One region of the Streptomyces albidicamelliae genome, then DNA from elsewhere that is predicted to be linked to it. Evidence: riboswitches for the same ligand, from Rfam matches in the RefSeq annotation. Region 1 holds a riboswitch; each other region holds the start of a gene.
What was found. A riboswitch is a leader RNA that binds a small molecule or an ion and turns the genes downstream of it on or off. The one in region 1 is predicted to bind S-adenosylmethionine.
Positions count from the first base shown of each region.

Region 1 (3,266 bases):
ATCACATAGCGGCGCATGCGCTAGCCGATCCAGGTGTCGTGCAGTTGGATCCGGCTGGAGGCGTCGAAGTTCAGGTCGTGCACCTTCTTCGCCACGCCCAGCTGGGTCTGGAGCTCCACCACCGGCACGTAGCGGGCGTTCTGCACGATCAACCGCTGTGCCTGAGTGACCAGTTGCCTGCGCTTGGCCGCTTCGACGGTCGCGGCCTGCTCGGACAGCGCGGAGTCGAGGGAACTGGCGGGCAGACGGTAGAAGTTGGCCAGCTTGGTGGAGAAGGAGCTGCGCAGGATGTCGGGGTCGGCACGGGTCACGTTGCCCCACACCGCGTCGTAGTCACCCGACTGGAGGGTCGGGGCGAACTGCGTGATCTGGAGCTGCTTGAGAACCACTTCGACGCCGACGGCCTTGAGCTGCTGCTGGATCAGCTCCAGCGCGGGCTGGTTGGTGGCCGCGTTGGGGAACCACTTGATGGTCAGGCTGAGCTTCTTGCCGTCCTTGGCGCGGATGCCGTCGCCGCCGGTCCTCCAGCCGACCCCGTCCAGCAGGGACTTGGCCTTGGCCGCGTCGAAGGTCAGGCCGGAGGCGAGGTCGGTGTAGTCGGGTGTGGTGTGCGCGAGGACGCTGGTGGCCGGCTGGGTACCGGTCGGGAACACCGTGTCGGCGATCTGCTGCCGGTCGATGGCGTACAGGATCGCCTGGCGCACCTTGGCGTCCTTGAACAGCGGCCGTGAGTTGTTGAGGCCGAGACCGAACACGACGCCGGGGTTGGCCCGTCGCTGGAGGGTGACCTGGCCGCCCTTGAGGGCCGCCTCGTTGGCCTTGCCGACGCTGGAGACGGCGTCGACCTGGCCGGACTGCAGGCTGCCGGCCCGCACACCCGCCTCCGGCACGACCTTGAACACCAGCTTGTCCAGGTACGCCTCGCCCTTCTTGCTCCACAGCGAGGACCCCCAGGCGTATCCGGTGCGTTTGGCGAGGGTGATCGACTGGTTCTGCACGTACCGCTTCAGCACGAAGGGTCCGGAGCCGATCACCCCGTCGCTGCACTTCTGCTGCGGAGTCTTCTTCACGCTGGTCGAGGACTCGATCCCCAGCGAGTGCGTCGAAGTGGCCTGCAGGAACTGGGCATTGGGCTGGCTGAAGGTCACCTTCACAGTGAGCGGGTCGACCACCGTGGTGCTCTTGACGCCGCTCAGATAGCCCTCGGCGAGCGTCCCCAGGGCACCGAGCTTCGGCACCGCGTCGAAGTTGTCCTTGACCACCTGAGCGGTCAGCTTCGAGCCGTCGCTGAAGGTGACGCCCGACCTCAGATGGAAGGTGAACGTCGTGGTGTCGGAGCTGATGTCCCAGCTCTTCGCCAGCCACGGCACGATCTTGCCGGTCTTGGGGTCCTGGTCCGTCAGGGAGTCCACGATCTGGCGCACCGAGTAGATGGTCTCGTTGCTGGCGACCTGCTGCGGATCCACGCAGCCGGCGTCCGAACCCACCGCGAAGGTCAGGGTGCCGCCGGACTTGGGCTGCCCGGTGCCGCTGCCGGAATCGCCGCCGTCGGAGCCGCAGGCGGTCAGCAGAACACTGGTGGTCACAAGGGCGGTCAGTGCCGCCCACCGGGAGGTTCTGACCTGGGAAAGTACAGTCACGGAGGGCTTCTCCTACTCGTGTCACCAGGCACGGACGCCGTACAGGCAAGGCCGTGCGTGGGCGTGCGGCCCCGGCCGGCGTGACGCCGGTGCCGGGGGAGCGCTGTGCAGACGGGGATCAGGGCGAAACGGGGGATCAAAGACAGGCGTAGATCAGGCGCAGGCGGGTGCGGCGACGACAGGTGTCGTACTGCGGCCTACGGCGGGAAGACCCGTCAGGCCTGACAGAGACAGCTGGTCGAGCGCTTGAGGTCGATGTGGCGCCGACGCGAGAGCCGGGAGAACACGGTGGCGCCGGCGAAACGGGCGCTGACGTCACCACCGTGCCGCATATCGGTCCTCCACATGATCCGGCCCCGGTCACGGGGCCACGCGCTTGCGGAGATCGTCGGTGATCCCGCCGGGCTTTCACCTGGAGCACCCCACCGCGCGGGAGGGTTGCCGGTCAGCGAGCCAGGGCTTGACGCTGACACTCAATGCCGTCCGTGATCGTACGGAGCGGTCTTGGCGTACGTCAATGGCGTAAAAGGACGCCTCGTCAGGGGAGTCGGGGCGCGAGTGCGTCCGGCTCAGGAGCCTCCGCGCTCACGGGGGATCTTCTGGCCGGCCTCGATCGCCACGGGCAGCCGGTTCTCGGCCGGGGGCAGCGGGCAGGTGGCCAGGTCCGTGTAGGCGCAGGGCAGGTTCGCGGCGCGGTTGAAGTCCAGGACGACGGTGCCGTCGGCGGCGGGCGGATCGAGCGCCAGGGACCGGTTGGCGGCGTAGGTGGTGACCCCGGAGGTCGCGTCGGTGAACAGCACCAACAGCCGTCCCGCACCATGGCCAGGAAATGCGGTCAGCGACAGCGAGCGCCCGTCGAGCTCGAACTCGACCCTGCCCGGAGCGTCGTAGACATGCTCAAGGCCCTCGACCGCGGCGCCCACGGTGGTCGGCCGCGGTGAATCGAACGGGATGTACCGGCCGGTCACGGCCCAGCGCGGGTCGGGGGTGTAGGCGGGTGTTCCAGTGAAGGCCGTGCGCAGCGGAGCGTCCGGGTGCCGGGGGCGCACGATGTCCTGGCCGCCGCGCTTGGCGACCTCGATGACGGCGTCTCCCCAGACGGCGTCGACGCCGCCGCGCTCGGGAAGCACGCCGAAGCGGTGCTCGCCGCGCACCGGCGTCCCGTCGACGACCAGCTCCTCGCCCTCGTCGAGGTCCACGACGACGCCTTCGGGGCCGGTGTGCCACGCGCCGGGCGCGTCCGGGAAGCGCTGGGGCCGGTCGTCGAGCCAGTGCAGGCCGGTGACCGCCAGGAACCCGTGCGGGGCGGCGAGCCGGGCCTCCTGGCTGCGGTACCACTCCAGCCAGGTCTCGGTGAAGGCGTGGAGGTCCGTGGTGGTGGCCTCGGTGGTCATGGGAATCTCCTTTGTGCCGGGGGTGCCTTCGGGCAGGGGATGCAAGGGGTTGTCGGGCCGACGGGTGTACTCAGCCCGCCAGTTCGCCGAGGAGTCGCCAGGTGCGTCGGCGGTCGGCTTCTCCGGCGATCTCGGTGCCCGAGAACACGACCTCGGTGGCGCCCGCGTCGCGGTAACGGCGTACCTCGGCCTCGACGGTCTTCTCGTCGCCGATCACGGCCAGGTCGGCGGC
Region 1 is NZ_CP106795.1:1,058,030-1,061,295, reverse strand. Features, by position in the region: gene N8I86_RS05100 (ABC transporter permease) at 1-17, opposite strand, end outside; gene N8I86_RS05095 (ABC transporter substrate-binding protein) at 21-1,640, opposite strand; gene N8I86_RS38980 (putative leader peptide) at 1,856-1,972, opposite strand; SAM riboswitch class IV at 2,008-2,121, opposite strand; gene N8I86_RS05090 (DUF1684 domain-containing protein) at 2,210-3,034, opposite strand; gene N8I86_RS05085 (LLM class F420-dependent oxidoreductase) at 3,105-3,266, opposite strand, start outside.

Region 2 (3,266 bases), 3.6 Mb from region 1:
GGACCCGGGTCAGACCTCGCCCCCCATTGGCCGGGGGCGTGCGCCGGAACGCGTCGACCGCGGCTGAATGTATCTGTCCAACTGCCGTCTGCAACAGGTCAATCGGACGAGAATTCTGGACGGGGGCGGTCCGGAATCTGCCGAGAATTCGTCCGAATTCAGGGCAAGTCGGGCCCCATAAAAGGAGCAAAAGCCGCATAAAGCCCGCATAGTTTGGCTACTTCTTGTCGGGCCTGCGGCATGAATGCAGGGCCCGTGACCCGAAGGCCACGGCCGTGTTCCCCAACTCTACCGCGCTCAATCACGCAGAATTGCCCCCTCCGCTTCTCTCACGGAGGGGGCAATCCGATGAACCATGCGTAACCGCTGTTACCGAAGGTAATGATCGGTCATCCGGTCAGCAGCCGCCGGCCACCGCGGGAATGATCGAAACACCCGCGCCGTCGGGCGTGGCCGTCTGCAGGCCCTGCTCGAAACGCACGTCGTCGTCGTTGACGTAGACGTTCACGAAACGGCGCAGCTTGCCCTGGTCGTCCAGCACCCGGGCGGCGATCCCGGTGTGGTTCTTCTCCAGGCTCTCGATGACCTCGGCGAGGTTCGCGCCCTCGGCGCTGACCTCGGCCTGGCCGCCGGTGTAGGTGCGCAGGATGGTCGGGATGCGAACGGTCACGCTCATGCGAGGCCAGCCTCTCGGAAGGAGTCCAGGGTCGGGCGGATGGTGGCGGTCAGGCCGGTGCCGGCCACCGCGTCGAGGGTCTTCAGGCCGTCGCCGGTGTTGAGGACGACCGTCGTCTTGGCCGGGTCCAGCACGCCGTCCTTGAGCAGCTTCCGGGTGACGCCGACGGTCACGCCGCCCGCCGTCTCCGCGAAGATGCCCTCGGTGCGCGCCAGCAGCTTGATGGCGTCGACGACCTCGGCGTCCGTCACGTCCTCCACGGCGCCGCCGGTGCGGCGCGCGATGTCGAGGACGTAGGGGCCGTCGGCCGGGTTGCCGATGGCCAGCGACTTGGCGATGGTGTTCGGCTTCTGCGGGCGGACCACGTCGTGGCCGGCCTTGAAGGCGGTGGACACCGGCGAGCAGCCCTCGGCCTGCGCGCCGAAGATCTTGTACGGCCGGTCCTCGACCAGACCGAGCTTGATCAGCTCCTGGAGACCCTTGTCGATCTTCGTGAGCTGGGAGCCCGACGCGATCGGGACCACGATCTGGTCCGGGAGGCGCCAGCCGAGCTGCTCGCAGATCTCGTAGGCGAGGGTCTTGGAGCCCTCCGCGTAGTACGGCCGCAGGTTGACGTTGACGAAGCCCCAGCCCTCGCCGGCCGGGTCGCCGATCAGCTCGGAGCAGAAGCGGTTCACGTCGTCGTAGTTGCCCTCGATGCCGACGAGCTCACCGCCGTACACCGCGGCCATGACGATCTTGCCCTGCTCCAGGTCGTGCGGGATGAACACGCAGGAGCGGAAGCCGGCCCGGGCGGCGGCGGCGCCGACGGCACCGGCCAGGTTGCCCGTGGAGGAGCAGGAGAGCGTGGTGAAGCCGAACGCGCGGGCGGCCTCCAGGGCCTGGGCGACGACCCGGTCCTTGAAGGAGTGCGTCGGGTTGCCGGAGTCGTCCTTCACGAACAGGCCGCCGGTGACGCCGAGCTCGCGGGCGAGGTTGTCGGCCTTGACGAGCTTCGTCCAGCCCGGGTTGAGATTGGGCTTGTCGGCCACGTCGGCGGGGACGGGCAGCAGCGGCGCGTACCGCCAGATGTTCGCGGGACCGGCCTCGATGCGCCGGCGTAGTTCCTCGGTGTCGTACGCGGAGAAGTCGTAGGCGATCTCCAGCGGCCCGAAACACTCCTCGCAGGCGAAGACCGGTCCGAGGGGTACCCGGTGTCCGCATTCGCGACAGCTCAGGGCAGCGGCGGGACCGAGGTCGACGGCGGGATCACTGGTGCTTGCGACAGTCTGCACAGCCATGGAGGCGAGGCCCTTTCTCCTCATCTTCCTCACGACGCACTTCGCCGTGAGACGGATTTGGCACCTTCCCTAGCCGGGAGCCTCGCGGAGACGATCAGAACTGATCTACGAGTACCGACTGGAGGGTTGCCGGGGCTTCATCGGGCCGTTTCCCTCTGCCCCTCTGGATGAGCGGTATGTGGTTGTCGACGCCGGTGACCTCCGACATGCGATGGTCATCGGCGTTGTTCAAGACTGTAACCGAAGGCCAGGACAGTTGAGATAGTCGTCCGAACCGCGAGACAACGTGAGGAGCAGCAGACCGTGCTGGAAGAAGTCGAGCGCTGGCTGGCCACCCGCTCCTGGTCCGTGACCGATCGCCCGCTCCACCGGATCCTGGCCGCCAAGCAGCGGACGGGTCAGACGGTCAGCGTCGTGCTGCCCGCACTCGACGAGGAGGCGACGGTCGGCGACATCGTCGCGGTGATCCGCCACGACCTCGTCGAGCAGGTACCGCTGGTCGACGAGATCGTCGTGGTCGACTCCGGCTCCACCGACCGCACCTCCGAGGTCGCCGCCGCCGCGGGCGCCCGGGTCGTCCACCGCGACGACATCCTGCCCCGCCTCCCGGCCGTCCCCGGCAAGGGCGAGGTGCTGTGGCGCTCGCTCCTGGTGACCGGCGGGGACATCGTCTGCTTCATCGACGCGGACCTGCGCGAGTTCTCCTCCGACTTCGTCTCCGGGATCGTCGGCCCGCTGCTCACCGACCCCGGGGTCGACCTCGTCAAGGGCATGTACGACCGCCCGCTCGGCGGCGCGGCCGGGCAGGGCGGCCGGGTCACCGAGCTGATGGCCCGCCCGCTGCTGAACATGCACTGGCCGCAGCTCGCGGGTTTCGTGCAGCCGCTGGGCGGCGAGTACGCGGCCCGCCGCTCGCTGCTGGAGCGGCTGCCGTTCCCCGTCGGCTACGGCGTGGAGCTGGGGATGCTGGTGGACGCCCTGCACCTGGTGGGACTCGACGCGCTGGCCCAGGTGGACGTCGGGGTGCGCAAGCACCGCCACCAGGACGGCCAGGCGCTGGGCCGCATGGCCGCCGCCATCTACCGCACCGCCCAGCTGCGGCTGGCCCGGGGACACCTGGTGCGGCCGTCCCTGACCCAGTTCGAGCGGGGCGAGGACGGTTTCCGGCCGCGCACCTATTCGGTGGACACCGAGGAACGGCCCCCCATGGTGGAGGTCGCGGAATACGCGGCACGCCGGGTGGCCTGAGCGGGGCCGGCCGTGCGGGCACGCCGGAAGAACGGCTGTATACAGCCCCCTTCCGGGGCGGA
Region 2 is NZ_CP106795.1:4,642,560-4,645,825, reverse strand. Features, by position in the region: gene N8I86_RS21410 (MoaD/ThiS family protein) at 398-676, opposite strand; gene thrC (threonine synthase) at 673-1,956, opposite strand; SAM riboswitch class I at 1,974-2,130, opposite strand; gene N8I86_RS21400 (glucosyl-3-phosphoglycerate synthase) at 2,260-3,204, shown strand.
Region 2: it holds a riboswitch for S-adenosylmethionine, as region 1 does, so the genes downstream of both, thrC (threonine synthase) here and N8I86_RS38980 (putative leader peptide) in region 1, are expected to answer to the same signal.

Region 3 (3,266 bases), 1.5 Mb from region 1:
AAGACGTCGCTGGGCGGGCCGACCTGCCCGCCGTTGCGGATCTGCTCCGGCGAGACGTAGCCGACCGAGCCGACGACCGCGCCGGTCCGGGTCAGCGCGGTCGCCTCCAGGGCCCGCACGATCCCGAAGTCGATGACCCGGGGCCCGTCCGGGGCGAGCAGGATGTTGGACGGCTTCAGGTCCCGGTGGATCAGACCCTTGGCGTGGATGGCCGCCAGCGCCTCGGCGAGCGCCGCCGCGAGCACGCGGACCGCCGGCTCGGGCAGCGCCCCGTGGTCCAGGACGGCGTCCCGCAGATTCGGGCCCGGCACGAACTCCGTCGCCATCCACGGCCGTTCGGCCTCCGTGTCGGCGTCGACGACCCGGGCCGTGAAGGTTCCCTCGCCGCCGACGGTCCGCGCGGCCCGCACCTCGTGCCTGAACCGCGCCCGGAAGGTGCGGTCCTCGGCGTGCTCGTGGCGTACGACCTTCACCGCGAGCCGCAGGCCGGTGCGGGACTCGGCGAGGTAGACCTCGCCCATGCCGCCGGACCCGAGTCGGCGCAGGACGTCGTACGGGCCGATCCGTGCCGGGCCGGTTGCGCGCGACTGCACTTCGCACTCTCCCCCGATCGAACTGCTGTCGGGGGGAGTCTATTTGGCCCGGTGGAGCTTCACACCGCCGGGACGCAGCGGCCGTCCTCCGTGCGGTAGCGCCACTTCGCGCCGTCGCGGACCAGCTCCTTCACGGCGCTCACGAACCGCGCCACGTGCTCGTCCGGGGTGCCCGCCCCGAAGCTGACGCGGATGGCGTTCAGGGACTTCTCCCCCGGGGCCGCCTCGGGGGCGCCGCACTCGCCCTGGGTCTGCGGGTCGCTGCCCAGCAGGGTGCGGACCAGCGGGTGGGCGCAGAAGAGGCCGTCGCGGACGCCGATGCCGTACTCGGCGGACAGGGCCGCGGCGAAGTGGGAGCTGTTCCAGCCCTCGACCACGAAGGAGAGGACGCCGACGCGCGGGGCGTCGTCGCCGAAGAGGGACAGGATCCGCACCTCGGGCACCTCGGCGAGGCCCTCGCGGACCGTGCGGACGAGGTGCTGCTCGCGGGCGACGAGGGTGTCCCAGCCGGCCTCCGTGAGCGCCTTGCAGGCCGAGGCGATGGAGTAGGCGCCGATGACGTTCGGGGAGCCGGCCTCGTGGCGGGCGGCGCTCTCGTGCCACTCCACGTCCACTCCCCCGTCGGTGCGCCGGGTGACCTTGCGGCTGGCGCCGCCGCCCGCGAGGTACGGCTCGGCCGCCCGCAGCCAGTCGGCGCGGCCGGCCAGCACACCGGAGCCGAAGGGGGCGTACAGCTTGTGCCCGGAGAAGGCGACCCAGTCGACGTCCAGTTCACGGAGGTCCACCGGGTGGTGCGGGGCGAGCTGGGCGGCGTCGAGGACGATCCGGGCGCCGTGCGCGTGGGCGGCGGCGGCCAGCTCGCGCACCGGCCACAGCTCACCGGTGACGTTGGAGGCGCCGGTGACGCAGACCAGGGCCGGGCCGTGCGGGTCGCGGTCGGCGAGGGCACGCTCGAGGGTCTCGACGGCCTGGCGAGGGGTGCGCGGCGCGTCGAGGAAGCTGACCCGGGCGTCCTGCCAGGGCAGCAGGGAGGCGTGGTGCTCGGTCTCGAAGACGAAGACCTGGCAGTCGGCGGGCAGGGCGCGGGCCAGCAGGTTCAGCGAGTCGGTGGTCGACCGGGTGAACACCACCTGGTCGTCCGCGCGGCAGCCGAGGAAGGCGGCGACGGTCCCGCGGGCGTTCTCGAACAGGTCGGTGGAGAGCTGGGAGAGGTAGCCGGCGCCGCGGTGGACGCTGCCGTAGTACGGCGCGTAGGCGGCGACGTCGTCCCAGACGCGCTGGAGCGCGGGGGCGCTGGCCGCGTAGTCCAGTGCGGCGTAGGCGACTTCACCGCCCGTCACGAGGGGGACGGTGACATCACGGCCCAGAACGGGCAGCGGGGCACAGACGGTCTGGTCGGCGGCAGCGGTGGAGACGGACATGGTGAACTCCCGTGGGCATGGGGCGTCGCCGCGCGAGCGGGTACGGCTCGAGCGCGGTGAAGGGGGAAAGGGGGATGCGGAGGCGGGGCTCTGCGGCCCTATCGCATTCGCTTGCTCACGGAAGGCTCCTCGGACGACCAGGACCCCTGGTGTGCGAGGGGTCCGCGCTTGCCGTGGACCTTGCTGTCCACGACCTGGTCTTCACCCGGGGCACCCCGCCACGGACGGAGGGTTGCCGGACAGTCGGCCGGGGCCTCATGACTGTCACTCATGACCTGATCCAACATCCTGCCACACGGCCCTCGGCGCGCAAGGCGCGGTCCACCATGCGGACCGCGCCCCGCGTGCGCGCCGGCCGGGCTCAGGTGTTGCTCGCTGCCACCCAGCGCTCCAGCGACCGCTTGGCCGCGCCCGAGTCGATCGACTCCCGGGCCTCGGCCATGCCGGCGCGCAGCTGGTCGGCGAGGGGCGCGTCCGTCGGCCGGAGGGCGGCGAGCGCGGCGGCCGAGTTCAGCAGCACGGCGTCCCGCACCGGGCCCTGCTCGCCGTCCAGCAGCCGACGGGCCACCGCCGCGTTGTAGACGGCGTCGGCGCCGCGCAGGGCCTCCACGGGGACCAGCTCGATGCCGACGTCACGGGGGTCGAACGTCTCCTCGGTGACCTTGCCGTCCCGGACCACCCACACCTTGGAGGTGGCGGTGACGGTCAGCTCGTCCAGGCCGTCGTCGCCGCGGAAGACCAGCGCGGAGTTGCCGCGCTCGGCGAGGACACCGGCGACGATCGGCGCCATCCGCGGGTCGGCGACCCCGACGGCCTGCGCGCGCACCTTGGCCGGGTTGGTCAGCGGGCCGAGCACGTTGAACGTCGTCCGGATGCCCAACTGCCCGCGCGCGGCGGCCACGTGGCGCAGCGAGGGGTGGAACTTCACCGCGAAGCAGATGGTGATGCCGGCTTCCTGGGCGACCTCGGCGACCCGCTTCGGGGTCAGGTTCAGGTTGATGCCGAGCTTCTCCAGGACGTCGGAGGAGCCGGAGGCGGAGGACGCGGCACGGTTGCCGTGCTTGACGACCTGCGCGCCGGTGCCGGCGACGACGATCGAGGACATGGTGGAGATGTTCACGGTCTTGGCGCCGTCGCCGCCGGTGCCGACGATGTCGACGGCCGGCCCGGGCACCTCGATCACGTTGGCGTGCTCGTACATCGTCCGGACGAGTCCGGTGATCTCCTGGACCGTCTCGCCCTTGGCCCGCAG
Region 3 is NZ_CP106795.1:2,579,021-2,582,286, forward strand. Features, by position in the region: gene N8I86_RS11970 (serine/threonine-protein kinase) at 1-593, opposite strand, end outside; gene N8I86_RS11975 (aminotransferase class V-fold PLP-dependent enzyme) at 653-2,014, opposite strand; SAM riboswitch class IV at 2,174-2,290, opposite strand; gene trpD (anthranilate phosphoribosyltransferase) at 2,376-3,266, opposite strand, start outside.
Region 3: it holds a riboswitch for S-adenosylmethionine, as region 1 does, so the genes downstream of both, N8I86_RS11975 (aminotransferase class V-fold PLP-dependent enzyme) here and N8I86_RS38980 (putative leader peptide) in region 1, are expected to answer to the same signal.